3 regions of the Pseudodesulfovibrio alkaliphilus genome follow, and region 3 is predicted to be linked to each of the others. Evidence: riboswitches for the same ligand, from Rfam matches in the RefSeq annotation. Region 3 holds a riboswitch; each other region holds the start of a gene.
The links. Region 3 has a riboswitch for cobalamin ahead of GKC30_RS12950 (ribonucleoside triphosphate reductase). Riboswitches for the same ligand answer to the same signal wherever they lie in the genome.
Positions count from the first base shown of each region.

Region 1 (7,811 bases), on a different contig from region 3:
TCAATGCGCCGGGTCGCGCCGCAGCTCGATCCGGTCCACTTCCCGTCGATATACATGGTTCCATTGATCATGCGTCACCCCTGTCGCTGTCCGTGCCGTGTTGGTAGAAGGGCGCGTTCTCGGGGGCCAGCGGGGTGTTGCCGAGGATGATGTCCGCAGCCTTTTCCGCGATCATCATGACCGGGGCGTAAATGTTGCCGTTGGTTACATAGGGCATGACAGAGGCGTCCACCACGCGCAGCCCCTCGACTCCGCGAACCTTGAGGTTGGCATCGGTCACGGCCATGTCGTGAGTGCCCATGGCGCAGGTGCAGCTGGGGTGATAGGCCGACTCGCCTTCGCGAGCCACAAAGTCGAGGATTTCCGCATCGGTTTGGGCCTGATCGCCCGGAGCCAGTTCGCGGCCGCGGAATTCGTCAAAGGCGGGTTGGGTCATGATCTCGCGGGTCTTGCGGATGGCCTCGACCCATTCCCGTCGCTCCTGCTCGGTTGAGAGGTAGTTGAAGAGGATCTCAGGGTGATCCATGGGATCGCTCGACTTGAGCTTCACATGGCCGCGCACGTCGGTGTTCATGGGGCCGACATGGACTTGGTAGCCGTGGCCCTCGTTGGGAGCCGAGCCGTCGTAGCGGATGGCGATGGGCAGGAAGTGGTACTGGATGTTGGGGTACTTAACCCGGTCGTTGCCGCGGATGAAGCCGCCCGCCTCGAAGTGGTTGGTGGCAGCTTCTCCCGTACCTCCGAGGAGCCATTTGAGTCCGATCCAGGGCTGGTTGTACCATTTGAGGGCAGGGAACATGGAGACCGGCTTCTTGCAGGCGTATTGGACGTAGAGTTCCAGGTGATCCTGAAGGTTTTCTCCCACGCCGGGCAGATCGTGGACCACGCCGATGCCAAGGGCCGAGAGATGGCGGCCATTGCCCACGCCTGAAAGCTGGAGCAGCTGCGGGGAGTTGATGGAGCCGCCGCAGCAGATGATTTCCCCGCCGTACGCCTTGAAGCTGCGTTTGCCCCTGGCGTATTCCACTCCTACGGCGCGTTTGCCCTGAAACAGAATGCGCGTGGTCATGGCCAAGCACTTGACGGTCAGATTGCGGCGGCTCCTGACCGGGTGGACATAGGCCCTTGCCGCGTTCCAGCGGCGTCCGCGGTAGGTGGTGCGGTCGAATTTGCCAAACCCTTCCTGGCGGTAGCCGTTGACATCATCCGTCACCGGATAGCCTGTCTGCTGCACCGCCTGGAAAAAGGCGTCGAAAAGCGGGTTGTCGCATTCGGGTGTTGTCAAATAGAGGGGGCCGACAGCGCCCTGATATTCGTCAGCTCCCGCCATGCGGCATTCGAAGCGTTTGAAATAGGGCAGGCAGTGGGCATAGGACCAGCTCTCAAGGCCGTCCTCGCGTGCCCATTTTTCATAATCCATGGCGTTGCCGCGAATGTGGATCATGCCGTTGATGCAGCTGGAGCCTCCGAGAACCTTACCCCGCGGCTGGTAGATGCGTCTGTTGTTCATGTGCGGCTCTGGCTCGGATTCATACCACCAGTTGTATGTCTTTCCGGCCAGGGGGTAGGTCAGGGCCGCGGGCATGTGGATGCGGAAATCGAGCTTGAAATCGGGCAGCCCGGCCTCCAGGACGAGCACCTTGTTTTTGGGGTTGGCGCTCAGGCGATTGGCCAGGACAGACCCGGCCGAGCCTCCGCCGACAATTATGTAGTCATAATGCTTCATTCTTTCTCCATTTCGTTGGTTGGTCCGCTGATGAACGGGGGCGGGAGTTGGCGGCTGTGGTCGCCCCGGTCATTGATACATTCTCGCAGCAGGTGATAGTGGTGGCCGATGTGCGAGAGGGCGCGCATGATATCGCCATCGGCAATGGCCTGGGCCGTGTCGCTCCAATTGGCGGCCGCACGTTCGCGGTAGTGTGGCTCTTCATACAGGGCGTAGTCGTGGGAGCTGAAACCCATCTGCAGGGCGTGCATGACCCACTCGAAGACGGTGTTGCCCGCCATGTGCACGAGCATCAGGTTGAGTCTTCGATCCAGCTCGCCTGTGGCGTGGAGGTCCGGTTCCGGCTGGCGCAGCAGCCATTCGAGCTTGCGCGCCTCGGTCAACAACCGGGTTTTGGATTCGGCATCGGCCCGGCCTATGGCCATCTGGGTGATGGCCCGGTCCAGGGTCTCGCGAAACTCGATGAGTTGTTCCGGGGCCACCGGCTGTTGCTTGAGGAACAGGGTCAGGGATTCCGAGACGTTGGCAACATTGAGTCTGCGCACATAGGCACCTCCCTTGGCTCCCTTGCGAACCTCGAGCAACCCTTTTTGCTTTAATGTTTTGATGGCCTCGCGGATGACCCCGCGCCCTGCCCCGAAGAGTATCTGCATTTCGCGCTCGCTGGGGAGCCGCTCTCCCGGAGCGAGCCTGCCATCCATGATGGCGGCCTCAATCTGCAGCGAAACCTCTTCACTGGCACGCCCGATAGTCACGGGCATGAAATAGCCCTTCACCGAATTTGGTTTGTTCATTGGTAGAACCTTTGCCCGCAAATTGATCCATTTTTACGGCGGAGACGACTTTTTTGGCCACAATGGTCGTACCATTGATAGTCTGCGCGGTTCGATTTTGTCAACCCGTCTGCCAAGGGGAACTGGACATCTTGCGTCAGGAGCGTCAGCCACAGGGGACGGACAGGGCCGGGCGAGTGGTTCGTCCCGGCCCGGAGGATGGAGTGTGGAGGGGGCTTTCCCGCGTGTCAGAGCCTGTGCCCCGCTCCTGCATGTCTTATCTGCATATGGGGTGTCGGGTTCCGCATCCTTGCTTGGTCATCACGATCTGCCAGACCTGGATGTCCCTGGCCCGGAAGGCTCCGGCGCACGAAAGCAGATAATACTCCCACATTCGTTTGAAACGCGCATCGTATTTTCGGCTTAAGGTAGGCCACGCGGCCTGGAAGTTGCGATTCCAGGCCATGAGTGTCTTGTCGTAGTGGGGGCCGATATTGTGAACGTCCTCAATGACGAAGAGATTTTCCGTGGCCTGGCCGATCTGCTTCTGGCTCGGGAGCATCCCGTTTGGAAAGATGTATTTGTTGATCCAGGGGTCGCAGTTGCTCTTGGAGGCATTGCCGCCGATGGTGTGGAGCAGGAATATGCCGTCATCCTTCAGGCAGCGATGCACGGTTTTCATGAACGTCCTGTAGTTCCTCCTTCCTACATGCTCGAACATGCCGACCGAGACGACCTTGTCGAATACGCCGTTCACCTCGCGGTAGTCCCGATCATGGAAGACGACGGGCAGTCCTGCGCAGATTTTTCTGGCATGTTGCAGTTGCTGGCGCGAGATGTTTACCGCCGTCACCCGGCAATGGCAGGTTGCGGCGAAGTAGCTGGCCAAACCGCCCCAGCCGCAACCGATGTCGAGGAGATGATCGTTTTCTGCGAGCTGCAGCTTGCGGGCAATGAGGTCCAGCTTGTTTTTCTGTGCCTCGTCGAGATCGTCCGTGCTGGAAAAATATGCGCAACTATATTGATGGTTGGCGTCCAGAAAGGAGAGGAAGAGTTCGTTGTCAAGGTCGTAGTGCCTTTCGGCGATGATACGGCTGCGGGCCTTGGATTGCAGATTGCACAGCACGGCAGGAACAAGGTGCCAGAGGATGCGCGGTCCGCCTCTGATTCGGTCTTCCATCCCCCCCAGAAGCAGGCGGCATATCGCCTCGTCGATCCTGTCGCAGTCCCACCAGCCGTCCATGTAGGATTCGCCGAGCCCGAGATTCTTGTCGAGCAGGACCCGGCTGAACCATCGCTTGTCGTGGACCTGAATGTCCCAGGGTTTCGGGCCGTTGATGACCACTCCGGCCTGTTCCAGGCCGTGTTGCAGGGTTGTTGCCAACATACGCACCTCGCTTCCCAAATCGGTCGTCCGAGGAGAACGCCCCTGACACGCTTGACTGAATCGACCGGAAAATCAGGCTCCTCGGTGTTCATGACCGTAAACTGTGCTCATGGGCAAAAACGCAGGGTTCTCGCACAAGTTCGTCATAGCCGATTTTCGGGTCTGTTTCCAGAGTGTCGCGGCGTATTCAGACGACATCTTCGTCTCAGGAACCAGCCCTGCCTTCGCCTGCGGCCCGGAGGGAGCGCCTCTGTTGACAGGAACCGCAGGGTGTGTAGAGTGCCATCTGCGATTGATTCTCTATAGGAGATTGGAAAGGGAATCCGGTGAGACGCCGGAGCGGACCCGCCGCTGTATCCTTCCTGCCAGCCTGATCGTCGGCCGGCACAAGCCCCTGCACCACGCCACTGTCCGCCTCTGCGGACGGGAAGGCCGGGAGCTTGCGGAAGGGAGCCAGAAGACCTGTCAGTCGCCCACCCCGAGGCAACGGGTTTTTGCCGTATAGGGGAGCAAGCGCCGTGGTTTCTGTCATTATCCGCCTCACAGCCGCTTCTCCGCCTTGTTTTCAACTAGCAGTATGGAGAAGCGCATGGCTGACGACTCCCTTGATGCCGCCCCCATTCGGGATAATGCCCCGACGAATCCTGGACGTGCCTCCCTCGGGCACGATGGGCACGAACATGGCGAGCGATGCGGCTGCCATCATGAACATGGTCATGATCACCACGACCACGATCACGACCACGACCACAACCATCTTCGCCCGCCCAAGTACAAGCCGGGGATTCTGCTGGCGGCTTTTGGCGTGGCTATCGATGAGGCCCGGCGGGGCTACGACCTCTTTGAGGCCGAGGTCCGTCAGCGGCACCCGGACATGGAACTGGCCTGGGCCTATACGGCGCACAAGGTGCGCCGCAAGCTCGTCAGTCGGGGCAGGGAGTGCGATTCCCTGGCCGTGGCCCTCTCGCGTCTGCATGACCGTGGCGTAACCCATCTGGCCGTGCAGTCCGTGCATACCACGCCGGGAGTGGAGTATCACTGGACCCGCGAGCAGGCCCTGGCCTATCGCCATCCGCGCAAGGGGTTTCCCGAGGTTGTGGTGGGCGGCCCGCTCCTTTCCTCGGACCACGACCTGGAGCGATCCTGTCAGGCGTTGCAGGGCTACATTCCGGCCGAGCGCAGTCCCGACGAGGCCGTGGTCCTTGTGGGGCACGGCACATATCATCATGGTCAGCAGCGGTATCTGGATTTTGAGGAGCGAGTGCGGCGCGATGATCCCCTCATCCGCGTGGGCACCCTCATGGGACGCCCCTCCTGCGGGGATGTCATTGCGGACCTGGAGGCAGAAGGCGTCAAGGATGTCTGGCTGCTGCCCTTCATGTGCGTACCAGGGCATCATGTTCACCTTGATGTCTTCGGCAGCGGGGCCTCTTCGTGGAAAAGCCGGATGGAACATGCCGGGTTCACCGTGCGGGGGCATGTGACCGGGACGCTGGAGCACGCTCCTTTCCGCGCCATCTGGCTGGATCATCTGGACGAAGTTTGCGCCCGCATACGCGCACTGGAAACGGCATAGCCGGGAGGATGTCATGCACATATCCGAAGGGGTTCTGTCGCCAACCGTTCTGATGGCGGGAGCCGCGCTGACGGCAGCGGGCTGCTGGATCGGCTACCGCAAGCTGCAATATGACAAGATCGTGACCGCCTCGGTGCTGTCGGCCACCTTTTTCGTGGGGTCCCTGATCCATGTGCCGCTGGGGCCTTCCAGTGTGCATCTGCTGCTCAACGGCATCGCCGGAGTGGTGCTGGGCTGGGTGGCCTTTCCGTGCATCCTGGTGGCGCTTCTGCTCCAGGCGGTTCTGTTTCAGTTCGGAGGGCTTTCGGTCCTTGGGGTCAACACTGTCAATGTGGCCGCTCCGGCCGTGCTGTGCTTCTATCTTTTGCGGCCGCTCCTGGCCGGCGGGCCGGGCAGGGCTGCTGTGGCCGGGTTTCTCGGCGGAGCGGGCGCGGTCTTCGGCACCGCCCTGATGACCGCGCTTTCGCTTGCCCTCAGCGATGAAGGGTTCCTGACCACTGCCAGGCTCGTGGTCGTGGGCCATCTGCCGGTCATGATCATTGAAGGGGTCGTGACCATGTTTGCCGTGGGTTTTCTCGCCCGGGTCCGGCCGGAATTGCTCGCAGGATTCGGCCGTCTGCAACACGGCAATGCCGGAGGACAGTCATGTTGAAAATGAAGGCGCTGGCCATTTTGATGATTCTTATTCTGTACCCAGGGCCGTGTCTGGCACACAAGGTGATTCTCAATGCCTGGATCGAGGACGGCGAACTCAGCGCCGAGGTGGGATTCAGCGACGGTTCCCCGGCATCCGGGGCAATAGTGAGCGTCATTGATCCGATAACCGGCGCAGCGTTGTTTTCGGTCAAGGCAGACGATCAGGGCATTGTCGAGGCCGCCTTGCCGCCCGAAGTGTTTGCTGGAGACGGCGGCCTGCTCGTGGTGGGCAATGCCGGGGCTGGCCACCGTGTGGAGCGGCTGCTGCCGGCGCGGGAGGTCGGCGGTCCCCGGCCGGATCAGGCGAAGGGCGAAATGGTGGGGGCTTCCGTCCCGGAGCCTTCGTCGTCGGGAGTCTCGGTGGATACCTCGGCCCTGGAGGGCCTGGTTCGGCAGGCGGTGCGCTCAGAGCTTGCTCCGCTGCTCCGCGAGGTCCGCTCCCGCAATGACCACGGGCCGCGGATGCAGGACATTGTCGGCGGTATCGGCTACATTCTGGGGCTCGCCGGTCTGGTGATGCTCGTCAAAGGCAGGCAGGGCCGCAAAAAACAATGACGGTTCAGGGGCATCCTCATGAATCTGCCTGACGGCCAGACCGACTCCCGGCGAGGGGTGCTTGCCAGGATGGACACCCGCGTCAAGCTGCTCCTGGCGCTTGGGTTATTGCCTCTCCTCATATCCCTGCAGGGCGTTGCAAGTCTTGCACTGGCTTTGGCTTTGTCCGCCGCGCTTCTGGTCTGGGCCAGGAGGCCGACCCGGCAGATATTTTACAGGTTGGCGTATGCAAATATCTTCTTTGTGTTCCTTTTTGCGGCCCTCTCCCTGACCTATCCGGCCAAGGAGTTGGGAGAGTGGCATTTCCTCAGCCTGGACGGTGTGCGCCTCGCCTGTGGCATTGCTCTCAAGGGCAACGCCATGCTGCTGGTGCTGCTGAGTCTCGTTGCCAGCAGTTCCGTTCCTGAACTTGCCGGTGCCCTGCAGCGGTTGCGGGTTCCCCAAAAGCTCGTCCTGCTCCTGACCTACACCTACCGGCAGGTGTTCATCATCGCCGAGGAAATGGATCGCATGCGTCAATCCGCTGCGGCCCGTTGCTTTCGGCCCGGGCTGCGCCTGCATGTCTACCGGACATTCGGTTATTTGCTGGCCCAATCCCTGGTTCGGAGTCTGGACCGCGGGCAGCGCATCCACGAGGCCATGCTCATGCGCGGCTTTGTCGGCCGTTTTCCGCATCTGCAAACAAGCGGCCGGGTCGGGGTCCTTGAGATATGTCTTGGGGGGCTTCTGCTTGGCCTGGGACTCGGACTGGTGGTCCTGGACAGGATGGTAGTGTCTTGACCGTACCCATCGTCGCCCTGGAGGAGGCGTCTTTCGCCTACCCCAATCAAAGCGGTCAGGCGCTTTGTCAGGTGGAATTCGCCTTGGGTCCGGGGGATAAAATCGGCGTCATCGGCGACAACGGCAGCGGCAAGACATCACTGCTGCTGGCCCTTGTGGGTCTGAGGCCCCTGGCCGCAGGGAGGCTGATCCACGGCGGCCGCGAGGTGCGCAAGCCCGGACAATACCACGCCCTGCGGCGCGATGTGGGGCTGGTGTTCCAGAACTGCGATGATCAGCTTTTCTCTCCCACGGTCATTGAGGACGTGGCCTTCGGAC
Region 1 is NZ_WODC01000010.1:19,614-27,424, reverse strand. It holds gene betB (betaine-aldehyde dehydrogenase) at 1-71, opposite strand, end outside; gene betA (choline dehydrogenase) at 68-1,726, opposite strand; gene GKC30_RS13290 (FadR/GntR family transcriptional regulator) at 1,723-2,520, opposite strand; gene cfa (cyclopropane fatty acyl phospholipid synthase) at 2,777-3,886, opposite strand; cobalamin riboswitch at 4,163-4,370, shown strand; gene GKC30_RS13280 (sirohydrochlorin cobaltochelatase) at 4,476-5,462, shown strand; gene cbiM (cobalt transporter CbiM) at 5,476-6,114, shown strand; gene GKC30_RS13270 (NikL family nickel/cobalt ECF transporter subunit) at 6,108-6,713, shown strand; gene cbiQ (cobalt ECF transporter T component CbiQ) at 6,732-7,493, shown strand; gene GKC30_RS13260 (energy-coupling factor ABC transporter ATP-binding protein) at 7,490-7,811, shown strand, end outside.
Region 1: linked by a shared signal. The riboswitch ahead of GKC30_RS13280 (sirohydrochlorin cobaltochelatase) and the one ahead of GKC30_RS12950 (ribonucleoside triphosphate reductase) in region 3 are both predicted to bind cobalamin.

Region 2 (7,811 bases), on a different contig from region 3:
TCCATACGCAAGAGCCTTTGAAGCGTCGTCAAATCTGACGTGATAGGAAGGGTGGATGTAATTGGTGAATCCCCCTGCGCCAGGGGCTGTCATTTCCTCTGGCTCGACCCCAAGCAGCTCACGGCAACCTCCACTGACATAGGCGAGAGACCACTTGCCATCATTGACGCGTCGGTATGCCATGCCCGGCAGGACATCAAGCAGCGAAGCGAGGCCATCCCAGGACTCTCTTCCTTCGGGGAGCAAAGCTTTTTCCAAGGGCGTATCGTTCAGGGAACATCTTTTCATAAAGTATCTCGTGCGTTGCTTGGCATAGTGCTTAAATTATTATATATTTATGTGCCTTAGTCGATCCGTCCCTCATGTTTCCATATGTATATCGGCCAGAGAAATCCCTCGCTCGGCATGCCCGATCTCGCTGCATACGATACCGTAGAATAACTACAGCCAACCTCCCGGCATACTGTCACGGTCAAGTTGTCGGTTGCAACGGAGCGGCTTTTTCCTGCGCCGAGGCTATGGAATTCAAGGGTGGAAGTTGCGGTTCGAGGGATCTTCGTCAATAGCTGCAACGTGTTAAATCGTGTTTTTTTAGCAAGTGTTGAGACACTACCTTTTGCCTCTAAGGGTTGAGGAGGCTGAAGCCGGATGCGTTGCTTGCATTGCTGTTCAATCTGATGCAAAGAGTGCCCAAAAAGATCGTGGTTTTTGCAAGCTAGGAGAGCATTATAAACGTCACCAGACCTGTCGCCTTGTTCTGACCCTAAGAATTCGCAGTAATAGAGCTGTCAATGGCTCAATGAAAGCTCCACCCATTTCGCGCAATTTTTCTGAGGGGGCAACACCAAGCGTCCTTCAAAGCCTACTGATCTGGAACTCCATCACGAAGAACCAAGAATAAAGGAAGCGACAAAGCTTTAAGGTTAGAGAAATTGATTTTCAAAGTCAACGCAGCTCGAAGAAGGTACATAAGATGTTGGCCTCTTGATCTTTAACAGTCTGATTTATTGTGCTATTATTGCTTCATTGGTACAACCTGAGCGATCCGGGCGCGGAGCAGGCGCTGCTCGATTGGCCTCCTTCGCCCGGTTCACCGGTTATTCCATTGAGGACGACATGCCGGGCGAGACCGCCATTTGTCGTTTCTGTAACGGTTTGATCCGCATGAAGGAGCTGGACACCTTGCTCGACATGTTCAACCGTTAGCTTGAAGGACAAGGGTTCCTTGTCCGTGAGGGAGCCGTGGTGGCCGCCTCGGTAGTCGAATCGCAGCGGTGGCCACGCAAGGTCATCGACGTGATGCCAGAGGACCGCTCCGAGGAGGCGGCCTGGCTCCGCAAGAGAAACCGGGCCTATTGCGGCTACAAGCTCCATGCGACACCTACGGTCGGGACAGATTTCTGCTCTGTGACCACATTACTCCCGCGAACCGTTCAGGCACGGATGAATTCGAACGCTTGGCGGTGGCGTCGGCCTTGATCCCGGCGTGTCAAACTGACTGCCAAGGTGCAGTAAGCCGAACCCGATGACGAATATCCTGTCCCTGAAATGAGCGTCAGTCCTGCAAAAATTCCACGTTCGCCTCAGATCCCCCCGGAATTTCCTCCTTTCTCAAGTTAAGTGTTCCCCTGCAACAGGGCGCAGCACAATTTGATTTGCATGATCGGCGGGCATGATATATCAATTAATCTTGATTTATGGATACGGCAGGAAACGGAAAACGGTGAAAATCCGTTGCGGACGCGCCGCTGTAACCGGCACATACCCGCCCGCATTCACCCGGCAGGGGAAGGATGCGGGCATCACGGGGCCGGAAGCCAGAAGACGTCCTGCCGGGGAGCGCCGGGCCGCGCGGCCATTGGGGCTCCTTGTCTGACACCTTGAAAAACGGAGTGGACATGAACGCGCACGTGATTGGTTTTCCGAGAATGGGGGCGGCCCGCGAGTTGAAATGGGCCCTTGAGCGACACTGGCGGGGAGAGCTTGACGAGGGCGGCCTGATGGCGGTCTCGTCGGAGCTCAAGGAGCGGCACTGGGCGGTGCAGGCCGGGGCCGGACTGGACTTCGTCTGCGTGGGGGATCATTCCCTCTATGACCATGTGCTGGACGCGGCTGTTATGGTCGGCGCCGTGCCGCAGCGGTTTCGGAACAGGGAGTGCGGCGGGCTTGCCGCTTATTTCCGCATGGCCCGCGGCGATGCCGACACGCCGGCCATGACCATGACCAAATGGTTTGATTCCAACTACCATTATATCGTTCCCGAGCTGGAATCTGCCACAATCTTCACCGGCCGGGCCGAGGCCCTGCGCCGGGACGCGGCCAGGGCTGCCGCCCTCGGGTTTCGTCCCAAGCCGGTTCTGGTAGGACCGTTGACGTTCCTGATGCTGGCAAGGGAAACGGGCGGTGCCAGCCGATGGGACCATGTGGCCGGGCTGGCCGAGGCCTATTGCCGGATTCTGGGCGAGCTGTCCGGTGTGGCCTCCTGGGTCCAACTGGACGAGCCCGCCTTGTGCCTCGACCTGCCGCCCCAGGCGGCAGAGGCCGCGCAATACGTCTATGGCGAACTGGCCCGGTCCTGCGATGGCGTAGATATCCTGCTGGCCACCTATTTCGGTCAGTTGCGCGAGAATCTCGACCTGGCCGCTTCGCTGCCCGTGGCCGCGTTGCATCTGGATCTGGTGCGCGGAAGCGGTCAGCTCGACGAGGCCCTTCGGGCGGTACCCGAGGGAATGGGCGTCTCCCTCGGGCTGGTCGATGGCCGCAATGTCTGGCGGACCGACCTGGATGCCGCGGCCAGGGCCGTGGACGAGGCCCGGAACGCTCTGGGCGAGGACAGGGTGATGGTTGCCACAAGCTGCTCGTTGCTCCACTCGCCCATGGATGTGGAGCAAGAGACCTCCCTTGACCCGGAGATCAGACGCTGGATGGCCTTTGCCGTCCAGAAGTGCGCCGAGGTGGTGGCCCTCAAGGGGTTCGCCCGAGGCGAAAGCCCGGCGCTGTTTGCCGAGAACCGCGAGGCTCTGGCGGAGCGGCGCGGAAGTGTGCGGGTTCATGATCCGGCTGTGGCCGGGCGGCTTCTTTCGGTGGACGAAACCATGCTCACGCGCAAGTCGCCGGTAGCGCACCGGGCCGTTGTGCAGCGGGAGCGGTTCGGGCTGCCCCTTTTCCCCACAACGACCATCGGCTCCTTTCCCCAGACCCCGGAGATACGGAAGACGCGCCTCGCCCACAGGCGGGGGGAAATCTCAGAGACCGATTACGCCGACTGGATACGCGGGCGGATCGCCGAGGCGGTGGCCCAACAGGAGGCCCTGGATATTGACGTGCTGGTGCATGGTGAGCCGGAGCGAAACGACATGGTGGAGTACTTCGGCCAGATGCTCAACGGATTCTGCTTTACGGAAAACGGCTGGGTCCAGAGTTACGGCAGCCGTTGCGTCAAGCCGCCGGTCATTTATGGCGACGTGTCCAGGCCCGGCCCCATGACTGTTGACTGGATCACCTACGCCCAGTCCCTGACCGATCGGCCGATGAAGGGCATGCTCACGGGCCCGGTGACCATCCTGTGCTGGAGCTTCGTGCGCGACGACATCCCGCGTGGCGAGATCTGCCGCCAGCTTGCCCTGGCCGTGCGAGACGAAGTGACTGATCTGGAGGCTGCGGGCGTCGGCATCATTCAGGTGGACGAAGCGGCCCTGCGCGAGGGGATGCCGCTTCGGCAGGACGAGCGCGAGGCATACCTGCGCTGGGCCGTGGACAGCTTCCGGCTGGTCACGGGCGGGGTGGCAGACGAAACCCAGATCCACTCGCACATGTGCTACAGCGACTTCAATTCCATCGTGCAGTGGATCGGGGCCATGGACGCCGACGTGGTCAGCATCGAGGCGAGCCGAAGCGGTATGCGCCTACTCGACGCCTTTGACGCCCGTGAGTTCCCCGCGGCTATCGGGCCCGGTGTGTATGACATCCACAGCCCGAGGGTGCCCGGCGAGGACGAGATTCTCGATCTGCTGCGCAGGGCGTTGCGCGTGGTCCCGGCGGAGCGGCTCTGGGTCAACCCGGATTGCGGCCTGAAGACCCGCGCCTGGCCGGAGACCCTGGCTGCCCTGGAAAACATGGTTGCCGCCGCCAGACGCTTGCGGCAGGAGCAGGGCGAACAGGCAACGGAGTAGCCTTTGACCCGGCGTCCTCTGCCCGGGGCGGAGGACGCCGACCACCCGGCAGCAGGGCGGTCGGCCGCCATCCGATTCGTGATTGGGCGGGCTATTTCAAGGGGACGTACACCTCGGTCAGCAGGGCCTCAGGTGCGGTCCTGTCCGGGGTGTTGAGATATATCTCGATGCTTGCCCCGGCATCCGCCTCGTGCCCGTTCTGCGGCGCCCATTGACCGCACAGCCAGGCGTAGGTCCTGTGGAGTTCGGAGTGCGGTCCCTTGTGGAGGGTTTTGGCGTACCGGCCCCCGGCGATGGTCTTCATCCCCACAGGAGCCTGGACCTCGACCGGCCCTGCGACGGTGATGCACGCATCGTAGCGGATCTTGTCTTCGGGCGTAACGTCGGGGTCGTCGTGGCAAACGGCGAGCACCCGCGCCGATGGCGTGAAGAGTCCCTTGCCGTCTGCAAAGCCGCAGAGGGTCGACCATGCTTGGTGGCAATCCTTGTACGGTCCGACGTGACGGACGAAAACGACATCCATGGCCTCAAGGGTGTTGACACTTGCTTCCATGACGATCTCCTTCCAGTAGTTTGAGTGTTTACGTTCAATGCCGCCGTGGTGCGCATCGCGAAACTGCCTGGGGGAGAGGCCGAACATGGAGGTGAATGCCCGCGTGAATGATTCGTGGGTTTCGAATCCGGCGCTTAGGGCGATGTCCGTCACGCAAGCATCGCCGTGCTTCAGGGTGATGGCCGCCCGTTCCAGGCGAAGACGCCTGATGTGGGATTTCACCGACTCGCCGATCATGCCGCTGAAAATGCGGTGAAAATGATATGGCGAGAAACAGGCTATGGCGGCCAGTTCCTTCAGCGCCAGGGGCTCGTCCAGGTGGGTCTGGATGTGCTCCAGAACCCGGTCCATCCGCTTCGCGTAATCCTGTTTGGTTTCCTCTTTCGTGGTGCGCATGGGACTCCTTGTGCCACGATGCCGCTTGTGTCGCTTGATGGTTTTTGCGCTTTCGCAATGGCAGACAGGGTGCGCCCGCCTTGGAAGGGGGAGCGGGCCTGCAGGATCAGAGGAGGTGGATGGGGAAGGCCGCCATGGGTGGAATGGGCATCCCGGCCTTCCTCAGGCCGGGCACACGGCCCGTGCGAAAAAGCGGCAGGAGCGATCCTGCCAGCCGATGTAGCCCAGGTGGGCGTCGGCGTACCACGCGGCGGTGAATGCCTTGGTGTCGGCGCTCCAGAGCCGCGACTTGCGCGGATCGAACGCCGGGGCCTGACAGGAGAGACCCGGATGCGCGGCCCGGCCCATGAGCGCGGCCAGCTCGTCGATGGTGGGCAGCCGCCAGCCGGTGCGCCCTGCAAAGGCGCGTTCCCCCAGTCGCGCCGCGTGGGCCTTTGCGCGTTCCCAGGTCAGCGGATAGCGCGAGCCGTCCCGCTCCCAGAGCAGCCCCGCAAGGGAACCGTCCGGTCCGGGCTGGAGCACGGTGCCGTCGCCCTGGTCCGAGAACAGGGCCGGGGCAGCGCTATTGGGCCGCCACAACTCGTCGAGGCCAAAGAGGCTCCGCGCCTGCCGCGCTCCTGTTTTGATTGGCGTTGCCCGCGCCGGAGGGCGGCGCAACCGGGACGGCCACGGATCAGGCGGGTCCGCAAGGGAGCAGGCGGCGTCGCGGGCCGCCAGCCAGTCGGTTTCGGCCCGGTCCAAGGCATCGAGCATGGCGGCTGCGTCGGCAAAGCGATTGTCCGGGACTGCGGCCAGGGCACGGCTGAAGAGGCCGTCCCAGTCCGGGCCGGCGAGTTCGGGATCGTCCAGGACCAGCCCGATCGAATCGCGCCCTGGTTCCGGCAGCTTTCCGGTAAGCATCCGGTAAAGGGTCACGCCCACGGAAAAGATATCGGCGCGGCTGTCGGCCTTGTCCGGGTCGGCCTCCTGTTCGGGGGCGGTGTACCAGGGAGAGCCCACCACCATGCCCGGGTGGCGTGCAGGCCGCTCGCCGCGCAGCCGGCTCAGGCCGAAATCGATGAGCCTGACCGTGCCGAGACCGCCCTCGTCCTCGGCCAGCATGACGTTGAAGGGCTTGATGTCGCGGTGGACGATGCCCTCGTAATGGAGTCGGTCGAGCCCGTGGAGCATCTGGCGGGCCAGGGCCAGGGCTGCCTGTGCGCCCAGCCTGCGCGAAGGGCGCTCCGCATCGTAGGTCTCGCCCATGAGGGCGCCGAGGTTGCCGCAATAGTATTCCATGGTGAAATGGGGCGGGGTGGCCGCGCCGCCTTCGTCCACGTCCAGGACCGAGGCCACGTTGGCGTGGCTGATGCGGGCCATGGTGGCAGCCTCGCCCAGAAACAGGGAGGTCAGGGCATCGCTGCCCATGATGTCGATGAGGATGTCGGCGGGCTTGAGCACCTTGAGGGCCACCATGCGTCCGGTCACGGGCATGGCCGCCTTGTAGACCGCGCCCATGCCGCCCCGGCCCAGCAGGCCGCGAATCTCGTACCGTCCGATGTGCATGTCCCGACGATACCCCAAAGCCGGGCCAACGGGAAGTCGGGCCGATCAGCCCAGGCGGCGGGCGAACTCGGAGACGAGCACGGCACCGGCCTGGGCCACGTTGAGGGAGTCGAACTCGCGGCGCAGGGGGATGGAGAGATCGTGGTGACAGAGCTTGGCCACGCCGGGCCGCACTCCCTTTTCCTCGTTGCCGAGCACCAGCACGGCCGGGCCGGACAGCTCGGTCTCGTAGGCATTGAGGGCATCCGCGCCCGAGCGGGCGCAGTACAGGGTGAAATCGTGGTTGGCGCAGTCCTTGAGGGCCGCGGCCATATTGCCCGCCTTGGCCACGGGCAGCTTGTTCAGCGCTCCCGCGCTGGAGCGGACCGCCCCGGCCCCGAGATAGGCGCCGTGGTGCTGGCAGACGATGAGCCCGGCCCCGCCCAGAGCATAGACCGTGCGGGCCAGCACGCCCACGTTGCCTGTGTCCTGGACCTGATCCAGGGCCACGATGAGCGGCAGGGGCGCCTCGGGCGCGGATTCGAGCAGGGTTTCAAGCGAGACGTAGGACAGGGCCGCGCAGCGGGCGGCCACGCCCTGATGGTTGCCCCGGTACATGAAATCCAGATCCTTGGCCGAGACGGAGCGGAACGGCACCCCGGCCGTGCGGCACAGGGCGAGGATTTCCTCAAGCGCCGCATCGTGGCGGCCCTTGCGGAAGGCCACGAAATCGACCCGGCACGGTTCGTCGAGCAGCAGCTCTTTCACCGGCTTGTTGCCGACTACGTAAAGTTTACCGTCCTTCTTGTCCTGCATTTCATCCCCGCCTTGTCTGGGTGCGGCAAAGAGTTGCACATGGTTGCGTGCCGCCCCGCGACTATGTAGGGCTTTTGCCAAGCTATTGCAATCCCGAGCCAGGTGGGGTAGCACATTGTTCATCGGTTCATCACGTATAAGACTTTTTCTAGACTTCCCAAGTCCCTGGTTTTCTGGTACTGGGGCGGGAAGCCGGAGGAAAAATTGGACGCATTCAAATCTCTGCGCCCGCTTTTCGCGGCGCTCTGCATCGTCGGATTGGCGACCTTCATGGCCGGTTGTGCCGCCAAGTCTCCTGTCAGCGAGCCTGTCGCCGAGCGGGAACAAGGCGGTGTTCCCGATGACGCCGA
Region 2 is NZ_WODC01000001.1:782,047-789,857, reverse strand. It holds gene GKC30_RS03690 (sigma 54-interacting transcriptional regulator) at 1-183, opposite strand, end outside; cobalamin riboswitch at 1,651-1,848, shown strand; gene metE (5-methyltetrahydropteroyltriglutamate--homocysteine S-methyltransferase) at 1,899-4,172, shown strand; gene GKC30_RS03680 (AraC family transcriptional regulator) at 4,264-5,121, opposite strand; gene GKC30_RS03675 (protein kinase domain-containing protein) at 5,284-6,666, opposite strand; gene GKC30_RS03670 (TrmH family RNA methyltransferase) at 6,712-7,461, opposite strand; gene GKC30_RS03665 (lytic transglycosylase domain-containing protein) at 7,666-7,811, shown strand, end outside.
Region 2: linked by a shared signal. The riboswitch ahead of metE (5-methyltetrahydropteroyltriglutamate--homocysteine S-methyltransferase) and the one ahead of GKC30_RS12950 (ribonucleoside triphosphate reductase) in region 3 are both predicted to bind cobalamin.

Region 3 (7,811 bases):
CAGGCGGGCTGGCAGAAGGTTTCCTTGGAATATTCGATGCGATCCTTGTACTCTTCCTGCTTGCCCTTGTTCCAGCGACCCACCGGGCGGTAGTAGCCCACCACCCGGGTGTAGACCTCGGCCTCCTTGTCGCAGGTCGGGCAGTGAAAGTGCTCACCGTAGAGATAGCCATGGTCCTCGCAGACGGAGAAGGTCGGCGTGACCGAGATATACGGGATCTTGGTCTTGCTCATGGCCTTGAGCAGGAAGTTCTTCACGCTCTCCTCGTCCGGGGCAGCCTCGCCCAGAAATGCGTGGAAGACCGTGCCGCCGTTGTACAGGGTCTGCAACTCGTTCTGGTGCTCCAGGGCAAAGAAGACATCCGAGCTGATACCCACGGGCAGCAGTGTGGAGTTGGTATAGTACGGGGTTTCATCGCCCGAGGTATAGATGTCGGCGTACAGGTCGCGATCAATCTTGGCCAGCCGGTAGCAGGTTCCCTCGCCGGGCGTGGCCTCAAGGTTGTACAGGTTGCCGGTCTCCTCCTGGAACTCCACCACCAGACGGCGCAGCAGGTTCAGGGTGCGCTGCATCAGTTGCGAGCCGGACGGGGTGTCCAAGCCCTTGCCGAGCAGGTTCATGCACGCCTCATGGCCGCCGATGAGCCCGATGGTCGAAAAATGGCCCTTGAAGCCGTTCTTGAGGTAGCGCCGGGAAAAGGGGAACATGCCCGCGTCCAGGTTCTTCTGGACCACCTTGCGCTTGAACTCCAGGGACTCCGAGGCCAGCCGGGCGTACTCGGCGACCAGGTCCATGAAATCCTCCTCATTATGGGCCAGGTAGGCCAGCTTGGGCAGGTTCAGAGTGACCACGCCGATGGACCCTGTCAGGTCGCCCGCGCCGAACAGGCCGCCGGTCTTCTTGCGGATCTCGCGCAGGTCCATCTGCAACCGGCAGCACATGGAGCGCACGTCCTCGGGGTTGAGGTCCGAGTTGATGAAGTTCTGGAAGTAGGGAGCGCCGTATTTGGCGGTCATCTTGAGCAGCAGCCTCCCCTCCTCGGAATCCCAGGGAAAGTCCTTGGTCACGTTGTATGTGGGGATGGGGAAGGAGAAAATGCGCCCGTCCGCGTCGCCTTCGAGCATGACCTCCAGGAAAGCCCGGTTGATCATGGCCATCTCCTCTGCATATTCGCCGTAGGTGGAGTCCCTGAGTTCGCCAGCGATGATGACCGGCTCCTTGGCGATGTGCGCGGGCGGCACGAAATCAAAGGTGAAGTTGGTGAACGGCGACTGGCCGCCCCAGCGGGAGGTGGCGTTCAGGTTGTGGAGCAGCTTCTGGATCTGCTGCTTGACATCGTGGTAGCTCAACGCGTCGTTGCGCACGAACGGGGCCAGATAGGTGTCCACGTTGTTGAAGGCCTGCGCCCCGGCCCACTCGTTCTGCAACGTACCCAGGAAGTTGACCATCTGGCCGCAGGCTGCATCGAAATGCTTGGCCGGGGTGGACGAGCAGCGGTCGCGCAGGTTGAACCCCTCCAGCAGCAGATCGCGCAGGGACCAGCCCGAGCAGTATCCGGCCAGGCCGAAGGACAGATCGTGGAGATGGAAGTAGCCGTGGGTGTGGGCCATGCGGACCTCCTCGGGATACTTCTCCAGCATGTACCGGGCCTGAACCGATCCGGCCATGTGCAGGATCAGCCCCTGGTAGGAGTGGGTCATGTTGGAATTCTCGTTGACCCGCCAGTCCACGTTGTTCAGGTAGCTGTCAGTCACTCCGGCGATGTCCAGGAACGCCTCGTTCTGGGAGCGCAGTTCGCGCCGCTTCTCGCGATAGACGATGTACCGCTCGGCCACCTTGTACAGCCGGGCCTCCATGAGCACCTGCTGGACCATGTCCTGAACCTGTTCCTGCTCGGGAATGTCCACGTCCATCAGCTTTTTCTCGACTTTTCCGGCCAGCCTGTCGGCCAGCAGGGGATCCTTGATGCCGCTGCTGGTCAGGGCCTTGAAGATGGCGTTGCCGATCCGCTTGGTGGACCAGGTTTCGATGCATCCGTCGCGTTTGAGGATTTTGCTTGGCATGTAAATCTCTTGCAGACAGGAAAAGCGGAAGGCCGCGCCCCGTGACGGGTTGCGGCAGAACTGTCTGCGCTGTCGCCGATGCACGGCTTCGCGGCGGAACCGCGAGACCCGACGACGGTTCGGGTGGGCTCATTCTTGTCCGCATGCGGGTTCCGCGAACCGCATCCGGCAGGAAACGCTTCAGGTAGGTCTTCTGACTCTCCCCGTCCGGCCCGCCTTCCCGCCTCGCGGCAGTGGCATGTTGAACCGGACCTTCGTGGGGGATTACAGCGGCGGGACCGCTCCGGCTTCGCACCGGATTCCCTGTTATGGCCTGGCGGCCACCTGAAGGACATCGTGAACTCGGAGCAGACTAGCCAAAGCGCCTGTGAAGCGCAAGACTGGAATGAAACAGGCCCTCAATACTCACCCGGCCAGACGCCGATGCCAGACGTTCATACTTTCCAGCCGGCCGGCAATCTGGGTGTTGTTGTGCAGGGTTCCGCCGTAGCGATACCCACCCCGGGCAAAGACCGTGTTCATCCCGTAGCTGACAGCCCGGGCGATGGTATAGGCGGTGCACACCCCCAGGAAGCGCACCGCCTCTTCCATGTGGATCAGCAGACGCCCTGCCGCGCCCTGGCCGCGCAAAGCCGGCAGGGTGGCGAAATCTGTCATTTCCGCGCATTTCCAGTGCATATCCATCTCGGCCGAGGCCGCGGCCACCAGCCCGCCCCCCTCGCCCGGAATTCCGAAAAAGGCCACGCCCGAGTCCATGGCCTCGCGCAGATAGTCCGGGTCGGTAATGGGAAAGGGATAGGTCTCAAAGACCGCACCATACAGTTCGGCCAAGACTCCTGCCTGGTCATGGCCCAGGCGGATCACATCCGGTCCGGGCGCTGCGGCCACGGGCTTGCGCGACTTGCGCTCGGCCACATCCAGGACATCGGCGATGCGCCCGGGGTCGGCGGGCACGGCGCGACGGCGGGCAAGGTAGCGGCTCATGAAACAGGCGCTGCCCTCGCCCCGGCGCATGCCCGGCACACGGGCCTCGTTGACGAAGCCGCGCCGGGCGAAATGGTCGGCAGCATCGGATGGAACCTTGGCAAAAAGTTTGGTGTATCCCCGCTCGCGACCCAGTTGGCGCATGGCGTCCACAATGCCGGGCAGGTCGGCGCGGTCGAGCTTCATCAGGTAGACCCGGTCATTGGCCGGGCCATGCTGCACCAGGGAATTGCCAAGCCGGGTGACGGAATCATGCCGCATCGTCGCGCCTCCCCATGCGCTCGTTGCTCTGCGGGGTCAGGCTGTTGGTCTCGTCCCAGTCCGAGAGCAGTTTTTCTATGCCGATGGCCTTTTCCTCTGCATCGTCCTCCTTGAGCTGGAGGTTGCACTTGGCGCACTCGCGGTCGCAGTAGTTGGCCTCGTAGGTCTCGGGTTCGTGATAGGTGGTGATGACGCCTTCGTAGTTGCGCAGCACGACCTTGTTGGGGCCCCAGGAGACCACATAGTTGGGCATGACCGGGATCTTGCCCCCCCCGCCCGGGGCGTCCACCACATAGGTGGGCACGGAAAAACCGCTGGTGTGGCCGCGCAGGCTTTCGATGATCTCGATGCCCTTGCCAATGGGGGTGCGGAAATGGGTCAGGCCTTCGGACAGGTCGCACTGGTAGAGGTAATAAGGGCGGATGCGGTTCTTGATCAGCTTCTGGTTGAGGGTGCGAATGAGCCGCTGGCAGTCGTTGACCCCGGCCAGAAGCACGGACTGGTTGCCCAGAGGGATGCCCGCATCGGCCAGGCGCTGTATGGCCCGGCGCGAGGAGGCGGTCAGCTCGCGAGGATGATTGAAGTGGGTATTGATCCACAGGGGATGATGCCTGGCGAGCATGTCCACCAGATCCCCGGTGATGCGGTAGGGCAGGACCACGGGCGTTCTGGTGCCTATACGCACCACATCCACATGCTCGATGGCGTCGAGCCGGGTCAGCAGCCAATCGAGCTTGTCATCAGAGAGCATGAGCGGATCGCCGCCGGAGAGGAGCACGTCGCGCACCTGGGGGGTGTCGCGGATGTACTTGAGCCCGGCTTCAAGGGCCTCCCGCGAGGGCACGGAATCCACATCGCCCACCTTGCGCTTGCGCGTGCAGTGGCGGCAGTACATGGCGCAGACGTTGCTGACGTGGAAGAGCACCCGGTCCGGGTAGCGGTGGGTGATGCCGGGCACGGGACTGTCCTTGTCCTCGTGCAACGGGTCGATCATGTCGTGACGGCCGATCTTCAATTCCTCGGGGCTGGGAAACGACTGGATGAAGACCGGATCGTTCCCGTAGTCGTCCACATCAATGAGGGAAAGGTAATACGGGGTCACGGCCATGGGAAACTTGTCCAGGGTCCGCTCGTAGATGCGTCTTTTCTTCTCCGGAAACTCGATGCCGAGCACCCGCTCGAAGTCGTCAACGGTCCTGACGGTGTTGCGCACCTGCCATTTCCAGTCGGTCCAATCGGTCCAGGAGGCCGTATCGCGCAACGTCCTGGCCACATCCTGCTGATGTTCGTTGAATATTGTCAAAAAGTCTCCTTGGTTAGAGTATTTGGCCGAGGAACTCCTTGGTGCGGGTCTCCTGCGGCGTGTCGAAGATGGTGTCCGGGCAGCCCTGCTCCAAAATCACGCCCTCGTCCATGAAAGCCACCGAATCGGCCACTTCGCGGGCAAAGCCCATCTCGTGGGTGACCACCATCATGGTCATGCCGTCGTCGGCCAGCTGACGCATGACCGAGAGCACCTCGCCCACCAGCTCGGGGTCCAGGGCCGAGGTCGGCTCGTCAAAGAGCATCACCTCCGGCTCCATGGCCAGGGCGCGGGCGATGGCCACCCGCTGCTTCTGCCCGCCCGAAAGGGTCTGCGGGTACGCGCTCTCCTTGTCGGCCAGACCTACCTTGTCCAGATAGTAGCGGCCCAGTTCGCGGGCCTTGGCCCTTGGCATCTTCCGCACCTGGGTAGGGCCTTCGGTGACGTTACCGAGCACGGTCATATGCGGGAACAGGTTGAAATGCTGAAAGACCATGCCTACCCTGGAGCGCAGGGCGTTGATGAACCGTTCATCGCCATGGACCAGTTGGCCGCTCACCCGAATCTCTCCCTGGTCATAGGTCTCCAGGTAATTGACACAGCGAAGCAATGTGCTCTTGCCCGAACCGCTGGCCCCGATGACGCAGACCACGTCGGACGGCATGACCGCCATGTCGATGCCTCTGAGCACATGGTGCTCGCCGAACCATTTGTTCAGTCCCTGTATTTCGATAACCGGCGTCTGATGCACCGCTTCCTCCCGTGGTTTGAAGATTCTCCGCCGCCGCGCATTGCGCCGGGCCGCGACCCGACGCCTCCGCCCCGGTTCACTGCGACGAGACATCAAGCCGATTCTCCAGGGCGCGGAACAGCCAGCTGAACACGGCTGTGTAAAGCAGATAGAACAGAGCCGCGATGAACAGCATCTCCATCATCATGAAGTTGGACGAGGCCAGTTGCTGCGACTTGAGCAGCAGCTCGTTGATGGTGATGGTGCTGGCCAGGGACGAGTCCTTGAGGGCGATGATGAACTGGTTGCCCAGCGGAGGCACCGCCCGTTTCAGGGCCTGGGGCAGGATGATGCGGATCATGGCACGGGGATAGGGCATGCCCAGGCTGCGGGCCGCCTCCATCTGCCCGTTTGAAATGGAGACGATGGCTCCCCGGAATATCTCGGCGATGTAGGCGCCGTTGTGAATGCCCAGGGCGAGCACGGCCGAGGTCAGGGCACTCAGCCCGGCCAGACTGCGCAAGCCGAAATAGATGAATAAAAGCTGGAGCAGAAGCGGCGTACCGCGCACCACATAGATGTAGGCCCGGGCGGGAAGGCTCAGGAGCCGCCGCTTGGAGATACGCATGAAGGCCGTGCCCAGGCCCAGACCCACGCCCAGAACGATGCCCAGTGCAGAGACCTTGAGCGTCATCCAGGCCGCCGGAAGAAAATAGGGCAGATACTTGGGCAGAGCCGCAAAGTCGAAATACATGCAAGTTCCGATATCTTGAGGGTTGGGGGGAGCGGTCGGGACACTTCGCCCCGGCCAGCGTAGAGCCGCCGGGCGGCAGCCGGTGGCCGCCGCTCCGGCCGCGCCGGACAGCGTCTACTTCGCTGTGATGTCGGCGTTGAGCCACCTGACGCTCAACCGTGCCAGGGTGCCGTCCTCGTGCATGTCCGTGAGGATTTGATTTACGGCATCAAGCAGGGTGGCATCGCTCTTGTTGAAGGCCACGGCGATGTCCTCGCTGCGCAGGGGCGCACCCAGGGGGACGATGTCGAACCTTTCGGAATTCATGGCGTTCACGCCCACAACGCGGTCGGTGATCACCCCGTCCACCACGCCGCTCGAAAGCTCGGTCAGGGTCTGGGTATCGTCCTTGTAAAGCTTGACCTCTCCCACGCCGAGCCGGGCCGCGTCATCGGCAAAGGTGGTGCCGGTGACCACGCCCACGATCTTGCCGCGCAGATCGTCGGGCAACGAAAAGGGCGCATCCTTTTTGACCATCAACTGCGCCCCGGAATAATAGTAGGGTATGGAGAAGTTGACCACCTTGAGCCGCTCCTCGGTCACGGCCATGCTGCCCAGGATGCCGTCGTACACGCCGGAGCGCAGGCCCTCGATGATGCCGCTCCACTCGGTGGTCACCGGCTTGAGAGCCACGCCAAGCCGGGAAGCCACCTCGCGGGCCACGTCCACGTCGAATCCTACCAGCTCGTTGTTTTCGCTGTAGAAATTGAAGGGAGGATAGCCGCCGCTCATGGCAAAGCTGATTTCGCCGGCCTTTCTGACGCGTTCAAGGGAATCCGCCTCCTTGTCCGAGCAGGCGGCAAGGCCGAGGAGAAACAGCGCGGCCGCAGCCACGGCCAGCATACGCACAATGATCTTCATGAAAGCTCCCGTGTTATGATGATATAGTGATTATCCGGACTGGCGGCAGCTATTGCGGTTAACGCCGATGCTTGTCGCGACATGGTCATAACCATGGGATCATGAAGCCAGCCTGGAATACCATGCAATGGACGACAGCATGACGATCAGTCCCTCGCCGCATCGCCAGGATCAATGGCGTTGCTATGCCGTTGCATTGCCGTAATCAGCACAAACACTGTGCCGCATTGATGCAATGCTGACACCATTGTGTCCTGCCGGGCAAGGGGGGAAAGCGGGGATGTGTCGGGTACTCGGGGATACCCGAAGGTCAGCTCAGGGGAGGCTTGTGTCGAAGGTAGGCGTACAATGATGTCCGGCTGCCGCGCAGGCCGAGCTTGCGCCGGATGTTCTTGCGGTGGGTCTGGATGGTTTCAAAGGAGAGGTTGAGCAGCCCGGCGATCTCCGCGCCTGTGCGGCCCAACTGGATGAGCTGACAGACCTCCATCTCCCGGGGCGAGAGGCGGTAGAGGGCTGCGTCTTGGACCATGTCCGGGCCCGGTGAGCCTTGGTCCCCGGCCAGATCGGCCAGCCGCTCTTCGATGACCGCCCGGTAGCCCTCGCGCACGTCCGCGGCCTCGGCCTTGGCAATGCGCTCCAGGGCGGGCAACATCTGTTGACGCACCTGGCTGGTCAGGGCTTGGCGCATCTCGCGGCGGTCCTCTTCCACGGTCTTGATGACACGCATGAGCGCGATGTTCATCTTCTCCACCTCGGCCTTCTGGTCGCGCAGGTCGGCCCGCAGCTCCGCCTGGCGAGAAAGATCGTGCAGGATGA
Region 3 is NZ_WODC01000009.1:91,551-99,361, forward strand. It holds gene GKC30_RS12950 (ribonucleoside triphosphate reductase) at 1-2,063, opposite strand, end outside; cobalamin riboswitch at 2,230-2,406, opposite strand; gene ablB (putative beta-lysine N-acetyltransferase) at 2,469-3,308, opposite strand; gene kamA (lysine 2,3-aminomutase) at 3,298-4,611, opposite strand; gene GKC30_RS12965 (amino acid ABC transporter ATP-binding protein) at 4,625-5,362, opposite strand; gene GKC30_RS12970 (amino acid ABC transporter permease) at 5,439-6,095, opposite strand; gene GKC30_RS12975 (ABC transporter substrate-binding protein) at 6,210-6,995, opposite strand; gene GKC30_RS12980 (helix-turn-helix transcriptional regulator) at 7,306-7,811, opposite strand, start outside.